3 regions of the Arthrobacter sp. NQ7 genome follow, and region 1 is predicted to be linked to each of the others. Evidence: riboswitches for the same ligand, from Rfam matches in the RefSeq annotation. Region 1 holds a riboswitch; each other region holds the start of a gene.
What was found. Region 1 has a riboswitch for thiamine pyrophosphate ahead of thiD (bifunctional hydroxymethylpyrimidine kinase/phosphomethylpyrimidine kinase). Riboswitches for the same ligand answer to the same signal wherever they lie in the genome.
Positions count from the first base shown of each region.

Region 2: another riboswitch for thiamine pyrophosphate. It lies ahead of PUN71_RS16425 (ECF transporter S component); the one in region 1 lies ahead of thiD (bifunctional hydroxymethylpyrimidine kinase/phosphomethylpyrimidine kinase).
Region 3: another riboswitch for thiamine pyrophosphate. It lies ahead of thiO (glycine oxidase ThiO); the one in region 1 lies ahead of thiD (bifunctional hydroxymethylpyrimidine kinase/phosphomethylpyrimidine kinase).

Region 1 is NZ_JARFXU020000003.1:228,458-232,729, forward strand. Features, by position in the region: gene rplU (50S ribosomal protein L21) at 45-353, opposite strand; gene thiD (bifunctional hydroxymethylpyrimidine kinase/phosphomethylpyrimidine kinase) at 618-2,135, opposite strand; TPP riboswitch at 2,143-2,237, opposite strand; gene PUN71_RS05895 (Rne/Rng family ribonuclease) at 2,383-4,272, opposite strand, start outside.
Region 2 is NZ_JARFXU020000017.1:33,151-37,422, reverse strand. Features, by position in the region: gene PUN71_RS16440 (DUF4235 domain-containing protein) at 1-175, opposite strand, end outside; gene PUN71_RS16435 (CDGSH iron-sulfur domain-containing protein) at 279-524, opposite strand; gene PUN71_RS16430 (iron-containing redox enzyme family protein) at 538-1,590, opposite strand; TPP riboswitch at 1,840-1,978, shown strand; gene PUN71_RS16425 (ECF transporter S component) at 2,046-2,669, shown strand; gene PUN71_RS16420 (ABC transporter ATP-binding protein) at 2,669-4,213, shown strand; gene PUN71_RS16415 (energy-coupling factor transporter transmembrane component T family protein) at 4,210-4,272, shown strand, end outside.
Region 3 is NZ_JARFXU020000002.1:347,302-351,573, forward strand. Features, by position in the region: gene PUN71_RS04380 (thiazole synthase) at 1-94, opposite strand, end outside; gene thiS (sulfur carrier protein ThiS) at 99-335, opposite strand; gene thiO (glycine oxidase ThiO) at 332-1,639, opposite strand; TPP riboswitch at 1,632-1,750, opposite strand; gene thiE (thiamine phosphate synthase) at 1,778-2,512, shown strand; gene PUN71_RS04400 (RNB domain-containing ribonuclease) at 2,549-4,072, shown strand.

The DNA of each region.
Region 1 (4,272 bases):
AAATTCTGGGGAATCTGTTGAAATACCTGAACAGTAACCGGTGGTTACTTGATGCCGGTGATCTTGACCTTGGTCAGTTCCTGGCGGTGACCCTGGCGCTTCTTGTAACCGGTCTTGTTCTTGAACTTCTGGATGACAATCTTAGGACCACGCAGGTCCTGGAGGATTTCAGCCGTAACAGTTACCTTGGCCAGGTCGGCGGCGGCGGAGGTGACCTTGTCACCGTCAACCAGGAGCAGTGCGGGCAGCTCAATGGTGCTGCCGGCTCCACCGGCGACGCGGTTCAGGGTAACGAAGTCTCCAACGGAAACCTTCTCTTGGCGGCCGCCTGCGCGGACAATCGCGTACACCACTTGGGAACTCACTTCTCTCGACGTTTATAACAAAATTTGCGTGCGTAACCGACTCATTAAAAGCCTGGTTTTTCGCTGTGCCTCAACGCCGTGGGGTCATAACCCAAGTGTTGGCGTAAGCACCGAAGATCCAGAATACGCTAAATCCGACTCCGGCCGCAAATGAGGCTGGTTCCGGCGGGCCGGCTGTGATAGCAACCACAAGCCGGCGGCGGCGCCGTCACCGTGCCGTTCCATGATACTGGTGCCGCCGCCTGCCGGCGGTCAGGAATGCAGCCGCGGCGCGTCGAAAAACTCGAGTTCGAGGCGGCACGACTGTTTGAAGGCGGTGACCATGGCTGACCGCTCATGGTCGGACGCGTTCCGTCCCGCTGCGTCCACGATGGCAATGGCCCTGCGGGTGGCCTCGGCGAAGCCCTCGTCAGCATAAGTGCGGAGCCAGTCCGCGTAGGCGTGCCCGGCCGGTTCGCCGGAGCCAAGGAAGCGGGCGTGCAGTTTTTCGCCCACCTCCGCGTAGAGCCAGAAACAGGGCAGGACCGCGGCGGCGAGGACAGCATAACTGCCCGACGCCGAGGCCGCAGTGAGGTGGTCGACGTACGCCTTGGTGACGGGGCCCAAGCCGGTGGGCGCGGGCCGGGTGCTGAGCCACGAGCGGTGCAGTTCCGATTCCACCTCGAGGCACTGCTGGGCGGAGCCGGCCCAGAACAGCTGCTCGGCCTCGGAGGGGGCCATGGCGCTGGCACGGGCAAGCACCCGCGAGTAGCCGTTGAGGTAAAGGGCATCCTGGGCCAGGTAATAGGCGAAGTCCTTTTCGGCGAGGCCGCCGGAGGCCAGGCCGTTGATGAAGTCCAGCGCGTAGATAGCCTCGAGGTCCTGCTGCGCTTCCGCCCACAGGAGGGCCGCGAAGCCGCCTTCCGGCAGGGCCGGGCGGACGTGGTGGAAGTGGTGGACCGGTCCGTTCCCCTGGCCTACCTCGAGCGTGCCGGAGCTTTCCAGGGCACCTGCCAGCCAGGGCTTGACCGTCCGGAGGGCAGCTTCCCAGTCGCCCACGCGCGCCTGCACGGTGGCCATGGCGGAGGACAGCGAGCAGCCGGTACCGTGGCTGTTGCGGGTGGCAACCCGGGCACCGTGGACTTCCACCACTTCCTGGCCCAGGAGGCCGCCGGTGTTGACCAGGGCGTCCGGGCAGCCGGGACCCGCGAGGTGGCCGCCCTTGACCAGCACGGTGGCCCCGGTGGCCGCTGCGAGGCGCCTGCCCTGGTCCAGCGCCGCTTCCCAGTCCGACGCCGGGTCCTCCCCCACCAGCATGGCGAGCTCGGGCACGTTCGGGGTGATGAGGTGGGCAAGGGGCAGCAGTTCCCGCAGCGCGGCTTCGGCCGATTCCTGCAGGAGCCGGTCACCGCTGGTTGCCACCATCACCGGGTCGAGGACCACGACGGCGGGGCGCACCTTTTCGAGCCACCCGCGGACAGTGCGGATGACCGCTTCATCACCCAGCATGCCGATCTTGACGGCGTCAATGCTGATGTCATCACTGACAGCATCCAGCTGCCGGGCCAGGAACCCGGCGGGAGGAACATGCACGTCCTGCACACCCCGGGTGTTTTGTGCGGTGAGCGCGGTAATGGCGGCCATACCGTAGCCGCCATGGGCGGCGATGCTCTTGAGGTCCGCCTGGATGCCGGCCCCGCCTGACGGGTCGGAACCGGCGATGGAGAGCACTCGGGGGACGGCACGGCCAGCGGGCTGCGGGGCAGCCTCCAGGACAGCCGGGAGGGGCATGGAGAGGGTCGAAGACAAGAGACATCCCTTCGCCGGTACTAGCCGGACAGGTTCAACGGGTCTGGATCTCAGCCGGCCTGTGCGGCACCCCGTGTCGGTTTCCAGACTAGCTGCTGACGCCCGGGCGCGGGAAAGGTGACAGCCCCCGGCATGCAGGAAGTCCCCGCCCGGTGGACTGTTCCCCCGTTATTCGGAGGGGAACAGTCCACCGGACGGGGACTTCCCGGCGCGGTGGTCCGGCGTGGGCTTAGAGCTCCGAGGCGGGCACCCCGACGCCGAGGATGATGGGTTCCTCCGCCGCCTTGCCCGGTTCCGCCGTGGCAGCCCCGGGTTTGCCGGACTCGGGTGCCTTCGCGGCGTGCGAGTGCCCGGCGCCAGTGGCCTGGACATTCTCGTGGTGCTGGACGGCGGTCTCGTTGGCGGCACCCTGGGCACGGCTGGCGGCCCGGTGGCGCCGGGGCCGGCGTTGGCGGGACTGCTCCAGCGTGTGGTCGGAGTAATCATTTTCCGCCGGGGCTTCCACCGCAGCCGGCTGCTGCACCGGCGCCGCTTCTTCCCTGGGCCGTTCGGCGTTCCTGGGCTGTTCGGCTTCGGCAGGCTGTTGGGCAGCCGCGTCCTTGGCCGGTGCATCCTCCATGGCAGAGGCGGGCTGGCCGAGGTGCGCGAACGCTTCGGCCAGGCGGTCCAAGGTGAGTGCCGGCTTGGGCTGGTGCTCCTCAGCGTGCTCCACGAACGGAAGCGGGACCTGCTCGCCGCCGAACGTCAGGACCGCCGCGGGACGCGCCGGGGAGCCGTCGTCGTGCTTCTCCCCGTCGGGTGCGGCAGCAGGCGGAACGGACGGCATCTGCCGTGCAGCGGCCACCTCGTCGTCGTGCAGGTGCGCCGCGTGCGCGGCCGCTGCGATGTTGGCCAGGGCAAGCCTGGTGGCCTCCGCTTTGGCGTGCCGCTCGGCATCTGTCGGGTCGGGCTGGACGGTGTGGACGTGGACTGCCGGGGCCGGAGCCGCTTCAGGCTGCTGGTTGCCGCGGCCGCGGCGGCGTTTGCGCTCCGGGCGGACCCCGGGCTGGGCGGCGTCGTTCCGGTGCCCTTCCGGGCGGTGCGCTTCGCCGCGGGGCTCGGGACGGTTGTCGGTGCGCTGGACATGGTGCTCGGCGGCCACGATGTTGGCGCGGCGGTGCTCCACGGGATCGTCGTGGGTCACTACACCGCGGCCTGCGCAGGCCTCGCACTGTTCGCCGAAGACTTCCAGCAGCCCGGTGCCCATGCGCTTGCGGGTCATCTGGACCAGGCCCAGTGACGTCACTTCCGCGACCTGGTGCTTGGTCCGGTCGCGGCCCAGGCATTCCACCAGGCGGCGGAGGACCAGGTCACGGTTGGATTCGAGCACCATGTCGATGAAGTCGATCACGATGATGCCGCCGATGTCGCGCAGCCGCAGCTGGCGGACCACTTCCTCGGCGGCTTCGAGGTTGTTCTTGGTGACCGTCTCCTCGAGGTTGCCGCCGCTGCCGGTGAATTTGCCGGTGTTGACGTCCACCACGGTCATGGCTTCGGTGCGGTCGATCACCAGGGAGCCGCCGGAGGGCAGGAAGACCTTGCGCTCCAGGGCCTTGTGGATCTGCTCGTCGATGCGCCAGGCGGAGAAGATGTCCTGGTCCTTGGTCCACTTCTCGAGCCTGCCCACCAGATCGGGCGCCACGTAGGTGACGTAGGCCTCGATGGTGTCCCAGGCTTCCTCGCCGGAAACGATGAGCTTGGAGAAGTCCTCGTTGAAGACGTCGCGGACAACCTTGATGGTCAGGTCCGGCTCGCCGTAAAGCAGCTCGGGGGCAAGGATCTTGGTGGACGCCGCCTGGCTTTCGATGCCTTCCCACTGGGCGCGCAGCCGGTTGATGTCGTGCGTCAGCTCTTCCTCGGACGCGCCTTCGGCGGCGGTGCGGACAATGACACCGGCGTGCTCGGGCAGCCGGTCCTTGAGGATGCGCTTGAGGCGGTTGCGTTCGACGTCGGGCAGCTTGCGGGAGATGCCGGTCATGGATCCGCCGGGCACGTACACAAGGTAGCGGCCGGGAAGCGAGATCTGGCTGGTGAGGCGGGCACCCTTGTGGCCCACGGGGTCCTTGGTGACCTGGACCAG
Region 2 (4,272 bases), on a different contig from region 1:
CAGAGATCAGCGCGAAGGTCAGCGCGGAACGCAGGCTGGTGGGGACATCCTCGTTCTTGCCGGTGGGCGCCTTCTGGCCGGTGGTTTTTTCCCAGATGGTGTTGACCAGCTTGGTGCCGGCCAGGCCTGCGCCCAGGCTCACCCCGGTCCCGAGCAGCTTGATGAAAAGGTTCATTCCTGTAACTCCTTGCGGCGGCGGAAAACGGACTGCCTCCACCCTAGCCGGACAGCCGTGCCGGTCATGGCAAGGACGTGGCGGGCGGCAGGCACTTGGCGGACTATGGGGTGGGTGGTTCGGTGCGGAATTTGATCATTTTGTGCGTGCCGTCGCAGTAGGGTTTGATCGCCGAGGCCCCGCACCGGCACAACGCCACGGTCTTTCGGTCGCGGGGCACGGCGTCCCCCGAAGGGGTGACGATCTCGAACCCGCCCCTGACGATCAAGGGTCCGTCCGGGCACACCACTATTGAGCCCGCCGCAGATTCCTGGTCCACGTTGCCTCCTGTTCCTTGTTCCTGGGTCATGCTGTTCCCGGGGTCATGCTGCCGCCGGCACGGCCGTCCGGAGCGACGATGTGCCGGCTTCCCAGGAGGACAACAGGTGGTTCGACAGGCGGCTGTCCATGGCCATGACGGCCGTTGCCCCGAACAGGACATCGGCGAGGAGCTCCGGCTCTGCTTCCACCAGGCCGCCGGCCAGGTCCCGCCCCGCGATCTGCTCGTGGACTGCATCCGCTTCCACGTGCTCGTCGAAGTAGTGGGTGATGTCCTGGCCGAAACCGTGCCGGCGGAATCCGTTGCCGTAGAACCGGTTGGGCTGGGAAGACGTCATTTCGTAGATGGCCAAGTGGCCGGTGATGGCCCCCCTCAGCCGTCTATTCAGGCCGCACAGCGACATCAGGTTCACCGAGGCCAGGGAAATGGCGGGAACGGCATCGACGTAGGCGCCGTAGCTGCCGTCCAGCCCCAGGCCCCGCATGGTCCGGGCGAACAGCGCGCTGTGCATCCGCTCAGGCCGCCCGCCGCCGTATTCGTCTGCCTGGATTTCCACCAGCGCCGCCTTGGGACGTCCGCTGAGGCGGGGAATCGCCCAGGTGTGGGGATCGGCTTCCTTCAGCTGGTACACGGATTTGTGGACCAGGAACTCCTTGAGCTGGTCCAGGCTTGCCTTCCTGGCAACGAAACGGGAGACGCTGGGGCCGGTGTCAGCGGCCGCAAGGCCGAAGAGGACATCGGCCACCTGGTCGCTGCCCAAGGTGCCGGTCGGGAGTTCAAGGCTTCCGGCGGCCTGGTGCGCGGCCGTGCGGAGGGCGGCCTCAAACGGTTCCTCGATCAGCCGCCGCACCCTGATCAGGCCGGGCTCCCACTCCCAGGCGTCGGAGACGCCGTCCAGGCCCGAGTAGTGCAGCTCGTAAAGGCAGAAAAGGGCCAGCTGGATGTCCTCGTCGCCAATGATGTCGGTGGTTTCCGCCAATTGCCCCGCCACCAGCCGGTACAGCCCGTCCAGTTCCGCGCCAGCGGAATCCGGAGCCTTGGCCAAGGCCGTGAGAAGGGCGCTGCTGATGGGCCCTCGGGTTTCCGGGATTCTCATGATGCTCCTCGTTCCGGCGCGCTGTTTCCGTGACCGGGGACGGAGCTCCCACGCCCTGTCCCCGTCCATCCCGGGAACCAATATAGTAAGCATGATTACTAATAAAAGCTAAAGCCATCGCTTCGATAGGCCGGCGGGCCGGTCACATCCGGCAGGATGGGCCGTTGGAGCCCTCCACGCAGGGCCCTCCGGTGTAAACTTGAGCACGTCCGGAAGGGCAAAAAGCCTTACCCACATTTAACGCAACACTAAAAACGACAGGGGAGCGCCGCCGTCGGCCCTCGGCACCAGCCGGGAACTGAAGGTGGGCGCTGAGAGTGCGGACCGCCGCAGACCCTCGAACCTGATCCGGTTAGTACCGGCGCAAGGGAGTCGAGTTCTCAAAGTGTCGCGGCTGCACGGCAACAGGCCGCCGGCCGGGAATACTTTCCCCTCCTGTTTCCCAGGAGGATCCAATGAGTACTGCAGCAATCAAGAAGACCACCAGCAAGTCCTGGCGCGTCGTGGACATCGTGGTGGCCGCGCTGGTGGCCATCGCCGGAGGCGTTATTTTCTGGGCCTGGGACCAGGCTGCGGCCGCGGTCTCCGTGCCGATGAACGCCGCCTACCCGCCCCTGACCGGCCTGATCGCCGGTGGCTGGATGATCCCCGGCGTCCTGGGGATGCTGATTATCCGCAAGCCCGGGGCCGCCCTGTTCTGCGAGACCGTGGCCGCCACGGGCGAACTCCTCATGGGCTCCCAGTACGGCGCATCCGTCCTGTTCTCCGGCTTCGTCCAGGGCCTGGGCGCGGAAATCATCTTCGCCATCTTCGTTTACCGCAGGTTCAACCTGCCGGTGTCCCTGCTGGCCGGTGCGGCCGCGGGCCTGTTCTGCGGCTTGAACGACTCGTTCGCGCCGTGGGGCTGGAACATCGCCTACTCCGGTGGTGACAAGCTGGCCTACATCCTGTTCTGCATGCTGTCAGGCGCAGTTATCGCCGGCGCCCTGTCCTGGCTCGCCACCCGCGGCCTGGCGCGCACCGGCGTGCTCAGCTCCTTCGCGTCCCGCAAGGCCGCCACGGAGCCAGTCTTCTCCTGATGGCTCCCCAGGACGCCGCCGGCACGGTCCGCCCCGCCGCCGTGGCCGCCCGCGGCTGGGGCTGGCGGCATGCCGGACGGGCCAAGCCTGCCGTCCATGCCCTCGACCTGGACATCAGCCCCGGCGAGCGGGTGCTGCTGCTCGGTCCCTCGGGGGCCGGGAAGTCCACGCTGCTGCATGCGCTTGCGGGGGTGCTGGGCGACATCAACGACGACGGCGAGGCAGGCGACGCCGACGAGTCAGGTTCGCTGCTCATTGACGGCGCCGTGCCCCGCGCCCGGCGCGGGCACGCCGGGCTGATGCAGCAGGACCCGGAAACCCAGGTGGTCCTGTCCCGGGTGGGCGACGACGTCGCCTTCGGCGCCGAAAACCTTGCGGTGCCCCGGGAAGCCATCTGGGCGCGCGTGCACGAGGCGCTTGCCGACGTCGGCCTGTCCCACCTCCCGCTGGACCACCCGACGTCGGCGCTGTCCGGCGGCCAGAAGCAGCGTTTGGCGCTGGCGGGCATCCTGGCGATGCGCCCGGGGCTGATCCTGCTGGACGAACCCACGGCCAACCTGGACCCGGACGGCGTGCTGGAGGTCCGGGGCGCCGTCGCCCGTTGCCTGGACAAGACCGGGGCCACCCTGGTGGTGGTGGAGCACCGGGTTTCCGTGTGGAAGGACCTGGTGGACCGGATCGTGGTGCTCCAGCCGGGCTCCGCATCCGATCCCGCCGTACTCCTGGACGGGCCGCCGGACCTGGTGCTTCGCGAGGCGCGCGCCAAGCTCACCGCCGCCGGGGTGTGGGTGCCGGGCTACGTGCCGGCCACCCGTGGCCGTGCCGGGGTTCCCGCCCCCGGAACCGGGAATCTCCTGCTGGCCGCCGAACGGCTTGCTGTCTCCCGCGAACGTCCACGCCGCAAGGGCCTTCGCAGGATTCCGCCCGTCCCGGTCCAGGAAGGGCTCGCGGCCCAGGTCCGTGCAGGCCAGGCCCTCGCCATCACCGGTCCGAACGGCGCCGGAAAATCGACCTTTGCGCTGACCCTTGCCGGGCTGCTGGAACCCGTCTCCGGGAAGGTTTCCGCCACGCTGGACCTCAGCCGCGGCGCGGGGATCGACCCCTACACCTGGAAGGCCGAGCAACTGATTTCGCGCGTGGGGACGGTGTTCCAGGAGCCGGAGCACCAGTTCGTCACCGGCAAGGTGCTCGATGAGCTGCTGTTCGGTCCCCGGCACCTTGGCCACGGTGAGGACCGGGTTGACGAACTGCTGGAGCGGCTGCGTCTTACCCAGCTGGTGGACGCCAACCCCTACACGCTCTCCGGCGGCGAAAAACGGCGGCTTTCCGTTGCCACCGTCCTCGCCGCCAGCCCCCAGGTGCTGGTCCTGGACGAGCCCACCTTCGGCCAGGATGCCAACACATGGGCGGAGCTGGCCTCGTTCCTCTCCGAGCTGCTGGACGCAGGCACCGCCGTGGTGTCCGTGACCCACGACGCCGAATTCACTGGGGCATTGGGCGGGGCGGAGCTTCGGATGGCCGCGTCGGAACCGGTGGCGCCATGAGGCAGGAACTCACCCTGGCCGGCAACCGCGCCCTCCTGGCCCGCGCCAACCCCCTGAGC
Region 3 (4,272 bases), on a different contig from region 1:
TGGATTCGAGGGCGACGCCGTCGATCACCAGGGCGTCGCCGGCGCCGGCGCCGGTGCCGGTGCCGGTGGAGTGGATGGTGTTGGTTTCGGTCATGGCGTCAGCCTCCCTGTACTGCTGTGACGAGTTCGATGTCGTCGCCCTCGGCGAGCGCCGTGGCGAACCATTGGCTGCGCGGGACCACCTGCGCGTTGTGTGCGACGGCGACGCCCAGCTTGCCGCCGTCCGTCGCCTGGCCGCTCTGGGCAAGCGGGCGACCGGTGACCTGGCTGACGAGGGTGGTGATGGACGCGCCATCGGCCACCTGGTGCGGTTCTCCGTTGAGGGTGATGTTCACGCTGTCTCCTTGATGTGCGGGCTTGTGCCGGCCGCCACCGGCTTGGAAAACCGGTCCGGGCTGAAGGGTGCCCAGCGTGGATCGGTCCTTCCATCCAGCAGTCCGGTGCAGATGGCTGCGGCGGCAGGGGTGAGCAGGACGCCGTGCCGGAAGAACCCGGTGGCGATGATGAGCCCGTGGACGTGGCCGGCGGTGGTGGCGTCCTGGCCGGAGCCCACCGCCACCGGTACCCGGCCCAGCAGGGGGGCGTTGTCGGGGGTGCCGGGACGGGCGCGGGCCGTCGATTCGAGCAGTTCAAGTTCGGCGACGGCGGGCACCAGCGCCTGGGCGTCGCGCAGCAGCTGATAGACGCCGCCGGCGCTGACGGCGTCGGAAAGGGCATCTTCCCGCTGGGTGGCCCCGATGACCACGGTGCTGTCTTGCCGGGGAACGATGTACACCGGCACGCCGTGGACCAGGCCGCGCACCGTGGACGTCACCAGGGGCCGAAGGTGTCCGGGAACGGCCAGCCGGAGGATGTCCCCGTGGACGGGGCGCAACGGCAGCTCAAGCCCGTCCGGCAGGCCGCCAAGCTCCGCCGCGTGCAGCCCGTTGGCCACCACGGTTTCCTTGGCCAGGACCGTGCCGCCGCCGGCCAGGCTGACGCCGGCAACACTCGGGCCCTCCCACAACAGCCCGGCGGCCCGGTCCGGCACGGCAAAGCCCCGCTCCGCCCCGGCGGCGGACAGCTCCGGGTTCCCTTCGGGGGCGCCGCCGAGGGCCAGCCGCAGTGCCAGGACCAGCCGCCGCGGATCCACCTGGTGGTCCGACGGGGTATCCATGGCGCAGGCAATGGCCGGGCTGAGGAGCGGCTCGCGCGTCCGGGCCTCCCGCACCGCCAGCGGCTCCACCGCCAGGCCGTTGGCCTGCTGGACCGTCCGCAGGTCCATCAGGGCACGCCGGTCGGCGGCGTCGGCACCCACGGCCAGCGTCGGCGTCGTCAGGTATCCGCAGTCCTCGCCCGTTGCAGCGGCAACGTGGGCGGCGAAGGCAGGCCAGCGGGACGCCGAATCGAGCATGAGTTCCAGGAGATCCTCCTCCTGGTAGTGCAGTTCGCTGACCGGCGCCAGCATGCCCGCTGCGGCCCAACTGGCTCCGGTACCCGGGGCGTCGTCTATGACGACGACCGAGCGCCCGGAGCGCTGCACTTCCCACGCGATCCCGTGCCCCACCACTCCCCCGCCGATGACGGCGACGTCGGCCCGGACGGTGGAGTTTGCGCTGGCGCCTTCGGGCCCGGGGAGACTGTCAACGGGGTTGCGCATGTGGTTCCTTCCCTACGCCGGCATTAACCGGATCAGGTCAAGCGGTCGGCTCTGACGCCCTCTCAGCCCGGCGCTTTATGACAGCTGCCGCGGGCTCCCGCAGTACCAGCCCAGTTTAGAGGAACTAGGCTTGCAGGCATGAATGTGTCCACCTCATCCTTCCCTGCCGGCCCGCATGCCCCGGCCACCGAAGTTGTCAACGCACGGGACAACGACGCGCTCAAGGCGGCCCGCCTGTACCTCTGCACCGATGCCCGCCGGGACCGCGGCGACTTCGCCGGGTTCGTGGACGCAGCGTTCGCGGGCGGCGTGGACATCATCCAGCTGCGGGACAAGGCCATCGAGGCTGCCGAGGAGCTGGACCTGCTGGCTGTCCTGAAGGAGACGGCAGTCAGGCACGGCAAGCTGTGGGCAGTCAACGACCGGGCGGACATCGCGGTGCTGTCCGGGGCGCCGGTATTCCACATCGGCCAGAAGGACCTGCCCCTGGCGGCGGCGCGCACGCTGGTCAACGGCAACGCAGCCATTGGGCTTTCCAGCCACACCACGCAGCAGGTGGACGCTGCCCTTGCCGCCACCGCCGGCCCGGCAGGCCTGGACTACTTCTGCGTGGGGCCGGTCTGGGCCACGCCCACCAAACCCGGCAGGTCCGCCGTCGGGACCGGACTGGTGGAGTATGCCGCCGAAGCCTCCCGGCAGGCCGGGGAGCCGGTGCCGTGGTTCGCCATCGGCGGGATCGACCACGGCAACGTCCGGCAGGTGGCAGAGGCAGGTGCACGCAGGATCGTTGTGGTCCGGGCCATCACCGCTGCCGCCGATCCCGCAGCCGCTGCGGCATCCCTCCTCGACGCGCTGGACGCCGCCGCCTCCTGATGCCATATCCGTGGACTTGGAGCTAGGCTGATTTTTGTGTCACACCATCGGCTGGCCCCCAACGTTCATGACCACAGGAACGCCCTGGAAGAGGCGTTGGGCCAGCTGCGCACGGAGCTGGAACTTCCGGGTCCGTATCCGGCCGATGCCGTTGCGGACGCCCGCGCTGCCGTGGCGGCGCTGGAGCTGCCGTCCTACGACCTGACCGCCGTCGAATTCATCACCATCGATCCCGCCTCATCCACTGACCTGGATCAGGCGGTGTTCATCGAGCCGGACGGGACGGGCTACCGCGTGTTGTACGCGATTGCCGACGTCCCGGCATTCGTGGTGCCGGGCGGCCCCCTGGACGCGGAAACGCGGCGTCGGGGTCAGACGTTCTACGCGCCGGACGGCCGGATTCCGCTGCACCCGGAAGTCATCAGCGAGGGGGCCGGAAGCCTGTTGCCAGGGCAGGACTGTTCGGCCTTCGTCTGGGACTTCACGCTCGACGGCGACGCAGCCGTGCTGTCCGTAGGTGTCCGGCGCGCCAGGATCCGCAGCCGCGACAAGCTCAGCTACAAGGGCGCCCAGGCGGACCTCGACGCCGGGACCGCCTCCCCTGTGCTGACACTGCTGCGCGAAGTGGGCCTCAAACGGGTGGCGCTGGAACGGGCGCGTGAAGGGGCCAGCCTCAACATGCCTGAGCAGGAGATCGTCCAGCTGCCCGACGGCGGCTACCGCATTGATGCCGTACCGCAGCTTCCGGTGGAGGACTGGAACGCGCAGATTTCGCTGATGACGGGAATGGCTGCCGCGCAGCTGATGCTGGAGGGCAAGGTGGGCATCCTGCGCACCATGCCGGCTCCGGACGAGCGGAGCCTGAAGCACTTCCGGCTCCAGACCGAGGCGCTGGGCAAGCCCTGGGACGGCCAGGTCAGCTACGGCGAGTACCTGCGGTCCCTGGATCCCACCGATCCCCGTCAGCTGGCTATCATGCATTCGGCCGGCATGCTGTTCCGCGGCGCATCCTACACCGCCTTCGACGGCAACGTACCCGAGGACGGCATCCAATCCGCCATCGGTGCTGCCTACGCCCACACCACTGCCCCGCTCCGCCGGCTGGTGGACCGCTTCGTGCTGGTCATCTGCGAGGCCCTGAGCAACGGCGGGGATGTTCCCGGCTGGGCGCGCGAAGCCCTTCCGCTGCTGCCGGGCATCATGGCCGGTTCGGACCAGCTGGCCTCCCGCATGGAGCGCCTCGCCCTGGACACCGTGGAGGCGGCACTGCTGCTGAACCACATTGGGCAGGAGTTCGATGCAATCGTCATTTCCGGCTCCAAACCCCAGAACGGCAACGGCAACGGAAATGGTTCCGGGAACGGGAACGGGACTGGCAACGGGAAGGGCAGCAACGGCAGGAACGGGAACGGCAACGGAAGCTCCGGCATCATCCAGATTGCCGAACCCGCAGTGACCGCGCGCTGCGCCGGCGAACTGGAATCCGGCACCAAGGTCCGCGTGCGGCTGGTTTCGTCGGACATCACCACCCGCCAGATCCATTTCGAGCTGGTTTCCTGAGGCTCCAGCGGGTGCAGCGGGCGGGGCGAAAACAGTTTCCGCGCCCGTGCGGCTAGACTGGGAGGGTAGAAACTGGATGCCCGGTCGTTGATTTCCTCAATTTGAAACCAACAAGCCCGCCCCTACGCGATCTTGAGATTTGCCCGCTGGTCACCAGTGCCAGCATTAGATAGCCCGCGATCGGCTTCCACTGGAATTGC